Regions from separate parts of the Lactobacillus intestinalis genome, predicted to be linked through region 1. Evidence: predicted binding sites of a transcription regulator. Region 1 holds the regulator's gene; the other holds the start of a gene.
The links. The regulator NrdR, encoded in region 1, represses ribonucleotide reductase genes. The targets are predictions, from matches to a motif close to ACACNATATATNGTGT.

Region 2: a site for NrdR is predicted at 3,360-3,375, ahead of nrdD (anaerobic ribonucleoside-triphosphate reductase). Genes of this name have one in related genera too.

The regions. Positions count from the first base shown of each region.
Region 1 covers NZ_CP072983.1:603,994-613,679, forward strand. The annotation lists gene polA (DNA polymerase I) at 35-2,698, shown strand; gene mutM (bifunctional DNA-formamidopyrimidine glycosylase/DNA-(apurinic or apyrimidinic site) lyase) at 2,707-3,537, shown strand; gene coaE (dephospho-CoA kinase) at 3,534-4,136, shown strand; gene nrdR (transcriptional regulator NrdR) at 4,139-4,606, shown strand; gene KBW87_RS02760 (DnaD domain protein) at 4,609-5,970, shown strand; gene dnaI (primosomal protein DnaI) at 5,980-6,879, shown strand; gene thrS (threonine--tRNA ligase) at 7,170-9,104, shown strand; gene KBW87_RS02775 (LytTR family DNA-binding domain-containing protein) at 9,266-9,686, shown strand, end outside.
Region 2 covers NZ_CP072983.1:143,682-148,861, reverse strand. The annotation lists gene KBW87_RS00745 (iron-sulfur cluster assembly protein) at 1-346, opposite strand, end outside; gene nrdG (anaerobic ribonucleoside-triphosphate reductase activating protein) at 403-1,116, opposite strand; gene nrdD (anaerobic ribonucleoside-triphosphate reductase) at 1,116-3,317, opposite strand; gene KBW87_RS00730 (carboxylate--amine ligase) at 3,515-4,786, opposite strand; gene asnB (asparagine synthase (glutamine-hydrolyzing)) at 4,809-5,180, opposite strand, start outside.

The DNA of each region.
Region 1 (9,686 bases):
CTATTGAACAGTTTTTTATTTTAAGGAGATTTTTATGGCACAAAAGAAATTGCTTTTAATTGACGGAAATTCAGTGGCCTTTCGTGCCTTTTATGCTTTATACCGTCAGCTTGATCGTTTTGTAAGTCCTGATGGTTTACATACTAATGCAATCTATACTTTTAAAAATATGCTCGATGCAATCTTAAAACAAGTTGATCCTACTAACGTCTTAGTTGCATTTGATGCGGGAAAAGTAACTTTTAGAACCAAAATGTATGAGGACTACAAAGGTGGTCGTCAAAAAACACCAAGTGAATTACTTGAACAATTGCCGGTAATTCGAGAAATGTTGAAAGATTTGGGCATTAAAAGCTATGAATTAGCTAATTATGAAGCAGATGATATTATTGGAACCCTTTCTAAGATGGGTGAAAAAGCTGGTTATGAAGTGACCATTGTCACAGGAGATAAAGATTTAACTCAGCTGGCTTCAGACAAGACAACAGTTTTAATTACTAAAAATGGGGTTGGTGATACAGAAGCTTACACCCCTGAACACATGAAAGAAGTTAATGGGGTTACACCAATTGAATTCATTGATATGAAGGCTTTGATGGGCGATAATTCTGATAATTATCCCGGTGTTACTAAAGTTGGCCCGAAGACAGCGTCACGCTTGATTCAAAAATATGGTTCAATTGAAAATCTTTACGCCCATCTAGAAGAAATGAAAAAGTCAAAGCTAAAAGAAAACTTGATCAATGACAAGGACAAGGCCTTTTTAGCAAAAAAATTAGCAACAATTGATCGTGATTCTCCAGTTGAAGTTACTCTTGAAGATACTGAGAAAAAAGATATCGATTATGAAAAGTTGCGTGAACTTTATGAACGTTTGGGATTCAAGAAGTTTTTGGCTGAACTTAATTCTTCAGCTGATGCTCAAGGAGAAAATACCGGGGTAGAGCAATATGAATATGTGGAGTTAACTAAAGATAATCTAGACGAATTGGCTGACATAAAAGAAAAAGAAGTCGATTTTTATTTAGAAATGCTTGGCGATAATTATCATGTTGCTCCGTTTGTTGGTTTTGGTTTAAGAGTTGGTAAAAAGAACTATGTTTCAAAAGATATAGCTCTTTTACAAGAAATGCCTTTAAGAGGAATTTTAGAAAATAAGACTATCAAGAAAAATGTTTTTGATCTTAAGAGAACCTATGTAGGGCTACATCGATTAAATATTGAAGCGGGTGGTTTTGATTATGATATGCTTTTAGCTTCCTATTTAGTTAATAATGAAAATAATTCTAATGATTTAGGCGAGATTGCCCATTTATATGATGAATATTCCGTAAAAACTGATCTTGAAGTTTATGGTAAAGGCAAAAAGCAGGCTGTGCCAGAGGATGCGGACCTTTTCAAGCATTTAGCGGCTAAAGTTAGCGTGATTCAAAAGTTAAAACCTGAACTACTTAAAAAGTTGAAAGATCATGAGCAAGATGATCTTTATGATGCAATTGAAATTCCGGTTGCATTTGTTCTTGCAAAAATGGAAATTAGTGGAATGAAAGTTTTGCCAAGTACACTTTTGCAACTAGAAAATGATTTTGCAATAAAATTAAAGGATCTTGAAAATAAGATTTATCAGCAAGCAGGAGAAGAATTTAATATTAATTCACCTAAGCAGTTGGGACATATTTTATTTGAAAAGCTTGGTCTGCCCCCTGTTAAGAAAACTAAAACCGGCTATTCAACCTCTGTAGAAGTTTTGGATAAGTTGAAGACGGAAAGTCCGATCATTAATCAAATTTTGGATTATCGTCAAATTGCAAAAATTCAATCAACTTATGTAAAGGGGTTGCTTGATGTAATTCAATCAGATGGTCGCGTTCATACTCGTTATCTCCAAACTTTAACAGCCACTGGTCGTTTATCCTCAGTTGATCCTAACTTGCAAAATATTCCAACTCGGACTGAAGAAGGAAAGCAAATTAGAAAGGCTTTTGTACCAACTGATCCAGATGGCTATATTTTCTCATGTGACTATTCTCAAGTTGAATTGCGTGTTTTGGCCCATGTTTCAGGGGATGAAAATATGCAAGAAGCCTTCAAGACTGGCTATGATATTCACTCTCATACAGCCATGAAAATCTTCCATCTTGATTCTCCAGATCAAGTTACACCCCTTATGCGTCGACATGCAAAGGCTGTTAATTTTGGGATTGTGTACGGTATTTCTGATTATGGTTTAGCTAAAAACTTGGGAATTTCTCGTAAACAAGCTAAGGAATTTATTGATAATTACTTTGAACAATATCCTAAGATTAAGGAATACATGGATAAGGCTGTAAAGTTTGCTCGTGAACATGGCTATGCAGAAACTATCATGCATAGAAGAAGATATCTGCCTGATATTCATGCTAAGAACTTTAATGTACGTAGTTTTGCTGAGAGAACTGCAATTAATTCTCCGATTCAAGGATCAGCGGCGGATATCATTAAGATAGCAATGATTAATATGCAAAAGAAACTTGAGGAGCTTCATTTGAAGACTAAAATGGTTTTGCAGATTCATGACGAATTGGTCTTTGATGTGCCAAAAGAAGAATTAGAAACTATTAAAAAGATTGTCCCAGAAGTAATGCAATCTGCAGTCAAACTTGATGTGCCATTAGTGGCAGATTCAGGTTATGGTCATAATTGGTATGATGCAAAGTAGGTGACACTATGCCAGAAATGCCAGAAGTGGAAACAGTGAGAAGATCGCTGATTCCTTTAATTAAAGGGAAAACTATAAAAAATGTAACATTGTGGTATCCCAATATTGTAGCCAGTGATCAAAGTGAATTTGTTCATGATTTAGTAAATAAAAAGGTGATTGGCATCGATCGTTATGCCAAGTATCTCTTGATTAGATTAAGTGATAATCTAACTATTGTGTCTCATTTGCGGATGGAAGGTAAGTATCACTTAGTTGATGTGGATACGCCTAAAGATAAGCATGATCATGTTCAATTTGAATTCACTGATCATACTGCACTTAGATATAATGATGTTCGTAAATTCGGCCGAATGCAGCTTATTTTAACCGGAAGTGAAAAGACAGCAACTGCAATTGGAAGATTGGGCGTAGAGCCAAATTCAGCTGATTTTACTGATCAATATTTTATTTCTAAACTCAAAACAAAGAAAAAGAATATTAAAAATACTCTGCTAGATCAAACGATTGTAGCAGGACTTGGAAATATATATGTGGATGAGGTTTTATGGCAAGCAAAGATTCATCCGCTTAGTGTTTCAAGGGCTATTCCTGCAGACAAAGTAAAAGAACTACGTAAAAATATTAATCATACGATTAAATGGGCAACTGAATTGCATGGAACCACAGTCCATACTTATCTTGATGCTAATGGAAACTATGGCGGTTTTCAAGATAAGCTTAAAGTATATGGTCATAGTGGCGAAGAATGTCCTAGATGTAATACAATATTAGAAAAAATCAAAGTAAATGGGCGAGGAACAACATTTTGCCCGCATTGTCAGGTGATATATAAATGACACTTGTGTTAGGTTTAACCGGCGGAATTGCGACTGGTAAAAGTACTGCTGATAAATTTTTTGAGGAAAAAAATATTCCAATTGTGGACTGTGATGAGATAGCCCACAACATCATGAATGTTAATAAGCCGGCTTGGAAAGATATTAAAGAGGTTTTTGGTGATGAATATTTAAATGAAGATCAAACCATTAATCGAAAAAAGTTGGGCAAATTAGTGTTTAATGATCCCACAAAAATGAAAATTTTGAATGAAATTACTCATCCGCGGATTTTTCAAGAAATGGAATCACAAATCGCACAATATAAATCTGAAGGCTATTCTTTGATTATCGTCGATGCCCCAGTTTTGTTTGAATCTCATAGTGAAAAATATTATAACGAAACTTTAGTAATTAGTTTGCCTCAAGACCTACAGCTTAAACGATTAATGGCACGAAATAATTTGACTAAAGAAGAAGCTCTTAGTAGAATTAACAGTCAAATGTCATTAAAAGAAAAAGAAGCTAGAGCCACGTATGTGATTGAAAATACTGGTTCTGTAGAAGATTTATATAAAAAATTGAATGAGTTATTAACGAAAATTAAGTATGAGGTTTAATTATGGAATGTCCAAATTGTCATCAAAATGCTTCACGCGTTATTGATTCTCGTCCAAGCGATGAAAATCGAGCTATTAGACGTCGCCGAGAATGTGAAAATTGTGGCTTTCGTTTTACTACATTTGAAAGAATTGAAACTGCACCATTACTTGTTATTAAGAATGATGGAACGCTTGAGCCATTTAGTCGTAAGAAGATTTTGCATGGGGTCATGGCTGCTTGTCAAAAGAGACCAATTACTAGTCAACAATTTGAGCAGTTGGTGGACCATGTTGAAAATAAAGTTCGTAAGCAAGGTGTTAGTGAAATTTCATCTAAGAAAATTGGTCAATTTGTCATGGATGAATTAGCTGACATCGATGATGTAGCCTATATTCGTTTTGCTTCTATCTATCGTGAATTTAAAGATATGTCTAGCTTTATGAAGACGATGGAAGATATGATGGCAAAGCGTGAGAAAGGAAATTAGAGATGTTTGAAACATCTAATCCTAAGCAGCCATTTTACGTTGCTAACAAAATCAATTTGTTCCCAGGAGATATCAAGGTTTTGATTAAACTCTATCAGCCCATTGTTGGCGCCACGGCAGTTTCTTTATATCAAACTTTGATTCAGGATTATGATGCGTATGCAATAGTTTCAGATTCGCAGGGGATTTATTCTCTGCAGGAGGAACTAGATTGCAGTTTAAAAGACATGTTTTCTGCTTTGCATAAACTGGAAGCTGTCGGTTTAGTGAAGACGTATCTCGCTGATAGTATTATTAATAAAATTCTTATTTTTCAGTTGATGAATGTGCCTAGTGCACAAGAATTCTTTTCAACTGCGCTTTTAGCGAGTCTTTTAAAAGAAAAAATAGGGGCAATTAAGTTTCATGCTTTAAGTCATGCTTTTGCTAAGGAACTTAAACGAGCTCAAAAACCCATTAAAGATGCACAAGATGTTTCTGCATCTTTTTTTGACGTCTTCCATCTATCACAAGCAGAAGCAATTACTCCATCTGATGATGTGAAAAAAGCTGCTAGTGAAAATACGGGTCAAAAAATTGTTCCAGCTCAAGTCAATGATCACAGTAATATTGATTGGGAATTTTTGAAACAACAATTTGAAATGTATCAAATTCCGCCCGAGCAAGTAACTCTTCATCAACGTGAGATTGCATCTCTCATGACCACTTACAATTTGAACGAAAAAGAGTTTTCTGATAAAGCAATGTATGCCATGCGGGAAGCGCCAACCCAGTATGAGTTGAATATGCAGCTGATTGAAGAGAAGATTGCAGAAGAATCTCAAAATGTGCGTTTTTTGGCTAATAAGGAAAACCCTAAAGAAGAAAAGCTGGATTTGAGCGGTTTATCTCACAATGAGCAAGAAATTGTTAAAAATGCGATGAATCTATCGCCCTATGACTTTTTGCATAAGGTTAAAAAGCAGTATGGAGGGCAAGTTTATTCCAGTGAAAGCTATACTGTTAATGTGATTAATAGAAAATATCACTTACCTGTATCTGTTTTAAATATGGTTGTCTATACTTGCTTAACTTATAATTCGGTTGTGTCGTACAATTTAGCTAAGAGAATTGCAGAGGATTGGACTGAAAATCAAGTTGGGGATGCCGTAACTGCCTTAAAGCGGATTAATGCGCGCAAGCAAGATAACCATAAGGAACCGCTGATTAAGACGCAAGAGACTAAGAAAACATCTTATGGTAAGAAGCGAGTTGAAGAAGGAACTGATTGGAGTAAGAAGAAAGCTAAGGTTAATAAATCAGTTAGTGCTGAAGAACTAAGAAATTTCTTTAAGAATTTTGAAGAACAAAATGGCATGAAGTAGGTGATAAAAATGGAGCCAATTGGTGATACTCTCAAAAAAATAGTAAAAAAACGAAATTTTGGAGCTTCTTTGCAAGAGATTCAAAATGAGGTTTTACATGATAAAGATGTTCGTGAATTTTTAGCAGCTCATAAAGATAAACTGAATAAAAAAATTGTAGAAACAAGTTTTGCTAATTTATATGAATATTATTCCCAAAAACAAAAATCTGATCATGTAATGAATGGTTACCAACCAGAGTTGTTTATTAGTGGGGATGTAATTGATATTCGATATGCGCCAACTAAAGCTAAAATTGAGGCGGATAAAGAGATAAATACTCAAAAGCACTTGGAATTAATTGATCTACCGAAGAACCTGCGCTCAGTAAAATTAAGCAATCTTGATATCTCTGATGAACGTTCAGATGTTATGATTCTTATTCGACAGTTTTTAAATAGCTATAAAGAAAATAATCATCAAAAAGGTCTTTATTTAAGTGGTAATTTTGGAGTAGGAAAGACGTACATGTTAGCTGGGCTTGCAAATTCGATTGCTGCTACGAACAAAAACGTCATCTTTTTACATGTGCCGACTTTTATTGCAAGCCTTTCGAGTCACTTTGAAGACAACAGCCTAAATAAAGAAATCAAGCGCGTTTCAGCGTGTGATGTCTTGATTTTAGATGATATTGGGGCAGAAACTCTCAGCCAATGGTCGCGTGATGACGTTTTAGGCGTAATTTTGCAAGCAAGAATGGATAATGTGCTTCCGACATTTTTCTCATCTAATTTGGACATGGATAAACTTGAAAAGCACTTTGCTGAAACAAAAAATGCTGTTGATCCTGTAAAAGCAGCTCGTTTGATGCAACGAGTAAGATTTTTAGCAAAAGAAGTTGTCGTTTCAGGGGAAAACAGAAGAATCTAATTTTTTTCAAAAAAGACTTGATTCCCAAAAATCTACGCGTATAATTGATTTCAAATGAACGAACATGATAGTTCTTGACTCAGAGAGAGGGGCCTAGTTCTGAAAGCTCCCATTAAAGAGCTACCCCACTCGTTATTTCCCAAATTGATAATTAATGGTTGGACTCCAATATCAGTCCGTATATGAGAGATTATTTATATAATCTGAATTTGGGTGGAACCACGCTAATTAACGTCCCAGTGCTATTACCGGCACTGGGACTTTTTATTTTCTATTTTTTGGAGGTAAATATGAGTTTTTCAATTACTTTGCCAGATGGCTCAAAAAAAGATTTTGATTCAAGCATCACTGTTGGAAAGTTGGCTTCAAGTATCGCTACTTCACTTGGAAAAGCAGCTGTAGCAGGTAAGGTTAACGGCCAATTAAGACCATTGGATTATGTTTTAGATAATGATGCTGAAGTTGCAATTTTAACTGATAAAGATGAAGAAGCTTTAGACGTTTTACGTGCAAGTGCTGCATTTGTATTTGAAGCAGTTGCTAAAAAACTTTACCCTGACCTTCACTTTGGTGAACATGTTGCTGATGAAGGTGGCTTTTTCGTAGATACTGATAAGGACGACCAAATTAAGGTTGGTGAATTACCAAGACTTGAAAAGGCAATGCAAAAAGCTGTTAAGAGCGGCGAAAAGATTGAATTTGTTCAAGTAGCTAAATCAGAACTTGAAGAACAATTCAAGGATGACCCATACAAGAGTGAACTTTTGAAGAAAATTGATAGCGAAATGGTTGATGCATACCGCCTTGGCGATTTCATCGACTTTGGTTTTGAAGCACTTTTGCCAAACACTGGTAAGATTAAGCACTTCAAGCTTTTATCAGTTGCTGGTGCTTACTGGCTTGGTAAATCTTCAAACCCAATGCTTCAAAGAATCTTTGGTACTGCATTCTTTAAGCAAGCAGCTTTGGATGAAGATTTGAAGCGTCGTGCTGAAATTAAGGAAAGAGACCACCGTACTATTGGTCGTGACCTTGACTTATTCTTCGTTGATCCTAAGGTTGGTGCAGGTCTTCCTTACTGGATGCTAAAGGGTGCTACTATTCGTCGCGTTGTTGAACGTTACATTATTGACCGTGAAGTTGGCGATGGTTACAAGCACGTTTACACTCCAGTACTTATGAACCTTGATGCTTACAAGACTTCAGGTCACTGGGCACACTACCGTGATGACATGTTCCCACCAATGGACATGGGTGATGGTGAAATGCTTGAACTTCGTCCTATGAACTGTCCTTCGCATATTCAAATCTACAAGCACCACATTCGTTCCTACCGTGATCTTCCACTTCGTGTTGCTGAACTTGGTATGATGCACAGATATGAAAAGTCAGGTGCTTTATCAGGTCTTCAACGTGTACGTGAAATGACTTTAAACGACGGTCATACTTTCGTAGAACTTGACCAAGTTCAAAGCGAATTTGCTAAGATCTTGAAGTTAATCATGGACGTTTACAGAGACTTCGATATTACTGATTACTACTTCAGACTTTCATACCGTGATCCAAAGAACACTGACAAGTACTTTGCAAACGATGAAATGTGGGAAAGAAGTCAAAAGATGCTTAAGGGTGCTATGGATGACCTTGGCCTTGATTACGTTGAAGCTGAAGGTGAAGCTGCATTCTACGGTCCTAAGCTTGATATTCAAACTAAGACTGCTTTGGGTAATGACGAAACTATGTCAACTATCCAACTTGACTTCATGCTTCCAGAAAGATTTGGTTTAACTTATGTTGGTAAAGATGGTGAAGAACACCGTCCAGTTATGGTTCACCGTGGTATTGTTGGTACTATGGAAAGATTTATTGCCTACTTAACTGAAATCTACAAGGGTGCCTTCCCAACTTGGCTTGCACCTGTTCAAGCAGAAATCATTCCAGTTAACAATGAAGCTCACGGCGAATACGCAGAAAAAGTTCGTCAAGAACTTGCTAAGCGCGGCTTCAGAGTAGAAGTTGATGATAGAAATGAAAAGATGGGTTACAAGATTCGTGAATCACAAACCCAAAAGGTACCTTACACTTTAGTATTAGGTGACAACGAAATGAACAACGGTTCAGTAAACGTTCGTCGCTACGGTACTGACGAAGAAATTTCTAAGAGTCTTGACGACTTTATCAACGAAATTGATGCAGACGTTAAGTCATATTCAAGAGAAAACTAGTCTTAATAAAATAAACAATAAAAATCCGCTAGGAAAAAGATCCTGGCGGATTTTTTTATGTAAAATTACCATTCAACACTAGATTTTTACCGTTTACCGAAAATCTCTGTTTTTTAAGAGGTGAATCGTTATACTTAATAACCAAGTAAGGAGGAAAAACAATGAAGGTTGAGTTTAATATTGATCCTAATTTATCCGAGGAAAAGGCTGAATTTTGGCTGAAAAAAATGACCAGTAAAATAAAGCGGATTACAAACGAATTAACATCAAAGCAAGATTTTCTTTGGGGTTATCAAGATGGGGATGCGTATGCGATCAAGTTTTCAGAAATTCTTGTCATTCAAGTAGAGGATGAGAAGACAATGATTTGTACTGAAGGGGATGTTTATATTTTTAAGGGACGACTTTATCAAGTGGAAAAACTTCTACCTAGTAATTTTGTTACTACTTCAAGAAGTTCAATTGTTAATTACCATTTTATTGATCATTTGGAGATTATCAGTAGTGGAAATATTGATGCAATTTTAGAGAATGGTTTACGCATTCAAGTTGCAAGAAGAAAGATTAAAGTTTTGAAGGAGA
Region 2 (5,180 bases), 460 kb from region 1:
GTTTTTCGTCAGAATAGGACTTCTCAGATTTAACTTCCCCAACTCCTAACGCTTTTTTGGCTGCATCGCTCATCCGATCCGTTGACCAAACTGGATACCAAACCAATTTAACATCTACACTTTCAATACCTGGAGTTTTCAAAACAGCTTTTTTAATTTCTTGATCTAAATACTCGTTTAAGGGACATCCCATAGTAGTGAGCGTCATTGTCACTGTGCAATGGCTATCTTCAATATCCACTCCATAAATTAACCCCAAATTAACAATATCCACAAACAATTCCGGATCTTCTACATCTTGCAAATTACGAATAATTTGATCTGCGATTTTTACTTTATCTTGCATCTTTACCTAAAAAAATAAGGAGAAAACAAGCATGTCTCCCCTTACTTTCCTTTCAATTATCTTTCTAATTTATCCCAAATAATGACTTTATCAGCTTTAAGCGACTTTTGAACGTCAATAATCCGCTGATTGCTGGAACCTCTAAACTGCAGCGTTAAATCTTTCTTACTTTCCAAAAATCGACCATCTACTAAAATATCAATCTTTGAAAGCATTTCTTTTTTGTCAGGAGTTTCTTGCATTAATTCATCCCAAGTATAACCTGACCAAGACCAAATGTCTTTTTTATTTCCAAATTCTTTACGAACTCGATTAATTAACTTTAAACAAACCCAGGTATTAAGAAATGGTTCTCCGCCAAGGAGCGTCAAGCCTTGTACATAACTTTGTGAAAGATCATCAATAATCTTATCTTCAAGCTCTTGTGTATAAACTTTACCATAATTAAAGTTTTGAGCTGCTAAGTTATAACACCCAGGACAATCAAACAAACATCCTGATACATAAAGACTACAACGAACTCCTTCACCATCTACAAAATTGAAAGGCTTATAGTCAGCTATTTTATGCAAACTATAATCTTCTGTTTTCCATTCGCCCGGTTTAGGATCTTTTGGCATTTTTTGAGTCAATCGTTTTTTAGGTTTAATATCCTTTTTAGGCTTATATTGATTTGAATTAACAAAAACCGTATCTCCACCCACATTAATTTTTATCAAATTATTGCGAGTATCAGGTCCTTCTTGATTATTCTGATCTTTTTCTGGCATTAGTATTGCTCATTTCTTCTAGTTTCGTCATTTGCCATTTGAGTTTCTAAACCTTGATTCATGTGTTTTACACGATGAGCAATTTCCTCATGACGACCATGAACCATTGGCCGCTTCAAAGGATTTCCTAAATAACCACAAGTTCTTTTCACACAATCACAAGTTTTAGGATCATGATTTCCACATTCAGGACATTGAAAACCTTTTGCCGTAGCTTTAAACTCCCCGGCAAAACCACACTTGTAACATTTATCAATTGGCGTGTTAGTACCCAGGTACCCAACCTTGTCATATGCCCAGTCCCAAACAGCTTCTAAAGCTGCCGGATTTTGCTTAAGATTAGGATATTCACAATAATGAATAAAACCACCTGCTGCATATTTTGGATAATCCATTTCAAAACTTAGTTTTTCAAATGGAGTTGGATGCTTACGCACATCATAGTGGAAAGAGTTTGTATAGTAATCCTTATCAGTAATATCTTTAATCTTGCCAAACTTATTTGTATCTAAACGGCAAAAACGGTCCGTTAAACTTTCACTTGGAGTGGAATAGAGACTGTAATGATAATGGTTTGGATCTTCTTTTTCCCATTTAGCACATAATCCATGCATCTTTTTGACAATTTGGACGGTAAAATCATGGGCGTCCTTATTCTTTTCCCAATCAGGTCCATAAAATACAGTTCCTACTTCATAAAGACCAATGTACCCTAAAGAAATAGTTGCACGACCATTCTTAAATAGGTCGTTTACATTTCCATCTTCACTCAATCTCTTGCCAAAGGCGCCAAATTGATAAAGAATTGGCGCATTTACTGGAACAGCCTCAGTTACGCGATGAGCTTTAAATTTTAATGCTTCATGGGCTGTTCTCATTCGTACATTAAAGATTTTCCAGAATAAGTCCATATCCCCGTGTGATTCAATGGCAATGCGTGGCAAGTTAACCGTCACTACTCCGAGGTTCATGCGTCCAGAGTTAACCTCTTTACCATTTTTATCTTTCCATCCTTGCAAAAAGGATCGGCAACCCATTGGACACTTAAATGATCCAGTAATTTCTTTGATCTTGTCATACATCAATACATCAGGATACATTCTCTTAGTTGAACATTCAATGGCCAGCTTTTTAACATCATAGTTAGGATCGCCTGGATGTAAGTTAAGACCCTTTTTGATAGTAAAAAGCAATTTAGGGAAAATCGCAGTTCGATGTTCCTTGCCCAAGCCAGCAATTCGAATACGTAGAATATCTTTTTGGATTTCTTTTTCAATCCAAGAAGTTCCTAAGCCATATCCCAAACTAGTAAAGGGAGTTTGACCTTGGCTAGAAAACATCGTGTTGATCTCATATTCTAGGCTTTGCATTGCATCATAAATATCTTTCTTAGTGCGTTTTTTAGCAAATGCTTCCGCCTTATCCTTATCATCAATTAATTCATAGGCAGCTTTTAAGTGCTTCTCATAATTCTTTTGAGCAAATGGAGCTAAAACTTGATCCGCTCTATCAAAAGAACATCCTCCATACTGACTAGATGCGACATTAGTGATGATTTGCGCAACTTGACTAGTAGCTACTCCAATTGAATTTGGACTTTCCATAAACGCATTTCCAATCTTAAAACCATTGGTAAGCATTTCCTTAAAATCAATCAAGCAACAGTTTGACATCGGTGAAAGAGGGGTGTAATCAAGATCGTGCCAGTGAATATCACCACGCAAGTGAGCCTTTGCAATATGTTCAGGCATCATAGTTAAACCAACCGTTTTTCCTACCACACCCGCAGTTAAATCCCGTTGAGTACTAAAGACATCACTATCTTTATTAGCATTTTCGTTGACGATAGTGGGATCTTTATGAACTAATCTTTCTAGTCGATTCTTAGTATCGGTTTGCTTTTCCCATTCTTCTTGATCTTTTTGGCGGTATGTCACATATTTCTTAGCTTCATCTAAGTAACCCAAAGAATTTAAACTATCATGAAAAGCTTGAGCTACTTCTTCTGCTTTTACATTTTGTGAAGACAAACGAGAAATAATTTCTGCCAAGAGAGGTACTTTGACATCATCAAGATCTAAATTGTGAAGTACCATTTCCAATTTAAAAATCTCAAAAGGATATTTAGCACCATCCCGTTTGATGAAGGTTTTCAGCATTGTTAAATCTTCCAAGCGTGTGTTAATTTCTTGTTTTAGCATTTTGTTCACTACTCCTTAAGACGTAGCTAAATCATATCATAACTACAAGATATTGTATCCTATATAAACTTTGCTATCTATAAGTTGTATTAGGCAAAATTGCGATGTGAACGACCTTCAGCAAATAAAAATTATTTTTTAAAAAATTTGCACAAAAAAGTAGGATATTCTTTGAATACCCTACTTCAATTAGTTTATTAATTATTCTTCTTTTCGAAGTATTGTCCTTTGTTAACTTCAAAATATTGCTTGTATCTTGAGTAGTAATTATGGAACATGTATTTCATTAAAAGCCAACGTTTAAAGTTGCGATCTTTATCATAAAAGACAGTTGTACCATAGCGACCTTCATGAATTAATTCTTCTGCTGTACGTTTTGCTTCGTTATCAACAGCATATTCCTTAAAGATCTTGTTTGGTACTCCAAGCCAAAGAACGTGCTTAGACTTTAATTTATTACCATATACAGTCTTCTTATCCTTCAAATTATCTTCTACGTAGTCATCAATATACCACTTAGCTAAATTGTAACCATTTAAAGTTACATAAAAACTTGAACGACCTTGACGCAAGTTAATTTCGAAGAACTTGTACTCCCCGTCACGTTCATCATACTTAATATCAAAGTTAGCCATACCAGTGTAGTTCAATTTTTCAAGGAAAGTTTGAACTTGTTCGTATAACTTTTCATCATATTCTGGCAAGATGGTCATGTAGTTACCAATTGATTGAGGAGTTGGATCTTCAAGAAGTGGGTGACCTAAACACATCATCTTTACTTGGTGATTCTTATCAACATATGCATTCAAAGTACGCATATTAGAGTCATCCCCTGGAATAAAGTCTTGCAAGATCAAGTCTTCTTTATATCCATGAGTGTAGATCTTATTTACGATATCAGCAAGTTCTGCTTCATCATGAATTGTAAAAGTCTTCTTACGACCTTCAAATTGACAATTAAGCCAAGAAACAGGATCTTCTGGCTTTAATTCGACTGGATAATCAAATGGAATATCTAAGTGCTTCTTAGCCTTGTATTCATCCATAGTAATGATCTTAGTCTTTGGATATGGCAAGCCATACTTTTCTGCAGTTTCGTAAAAGCCTTCTTTTGAAATAAGGACTTCCAACAAATCATAGTCAATGTAGGGAACGATGAATACTTCACTTAATTCATCCTTATGCTTTGCCAATAGTTCTGCATAACCATCACCACAAGCAATCAAAATTACAGGTTCCTTGTGATTCTTGTAAATTTCCATCTTCTTGTGCATTACATCCATGAAAGTTGGATCAGCACTAAAACCATGGTGGATTTCAACATCCACAATTTTTGAATAACGAGTAGCAGCAAGTTGAATATCAGCTAGTGCTTTAACCTTAATTCCATAAGCTTCGTTAAATGAACGAGCCATTCCATACACATTAATATCACTGCCAAGTAAAATTGGCGTAAACTTCTTAGTCATTATTCTCAAAAAAACTCCCTAATTAAAGTAACTTACCTTGTGAGATCAAACTTGCAACTTCTGGTTGAACATGTTGGTATTTCTTAACAGTATTCTTGTAATCTACAAAGAATAACTTGTACCAAACAAGGAAGGTATAAATTGCCCAAATCTGACGACGATGTGAACCGTCACCCTTGTAGTTATCATCCAATAAAGCAATGATCTTCTTTTGATCGAAGATATCATTTACAAAATCAGCTTGGAAGAGTTCACGTACTTGCTTGTAGAAACGTGGTTCTTGAAGCCATTGCTTAATTGGAGTTGGGAAGCCTAATTTTGGACGCTTTGCCCATTCATCAGGCAATACCTTTTCTGAAGCCTTACGAAGAGCATACTTAGTATCATGGCGGTT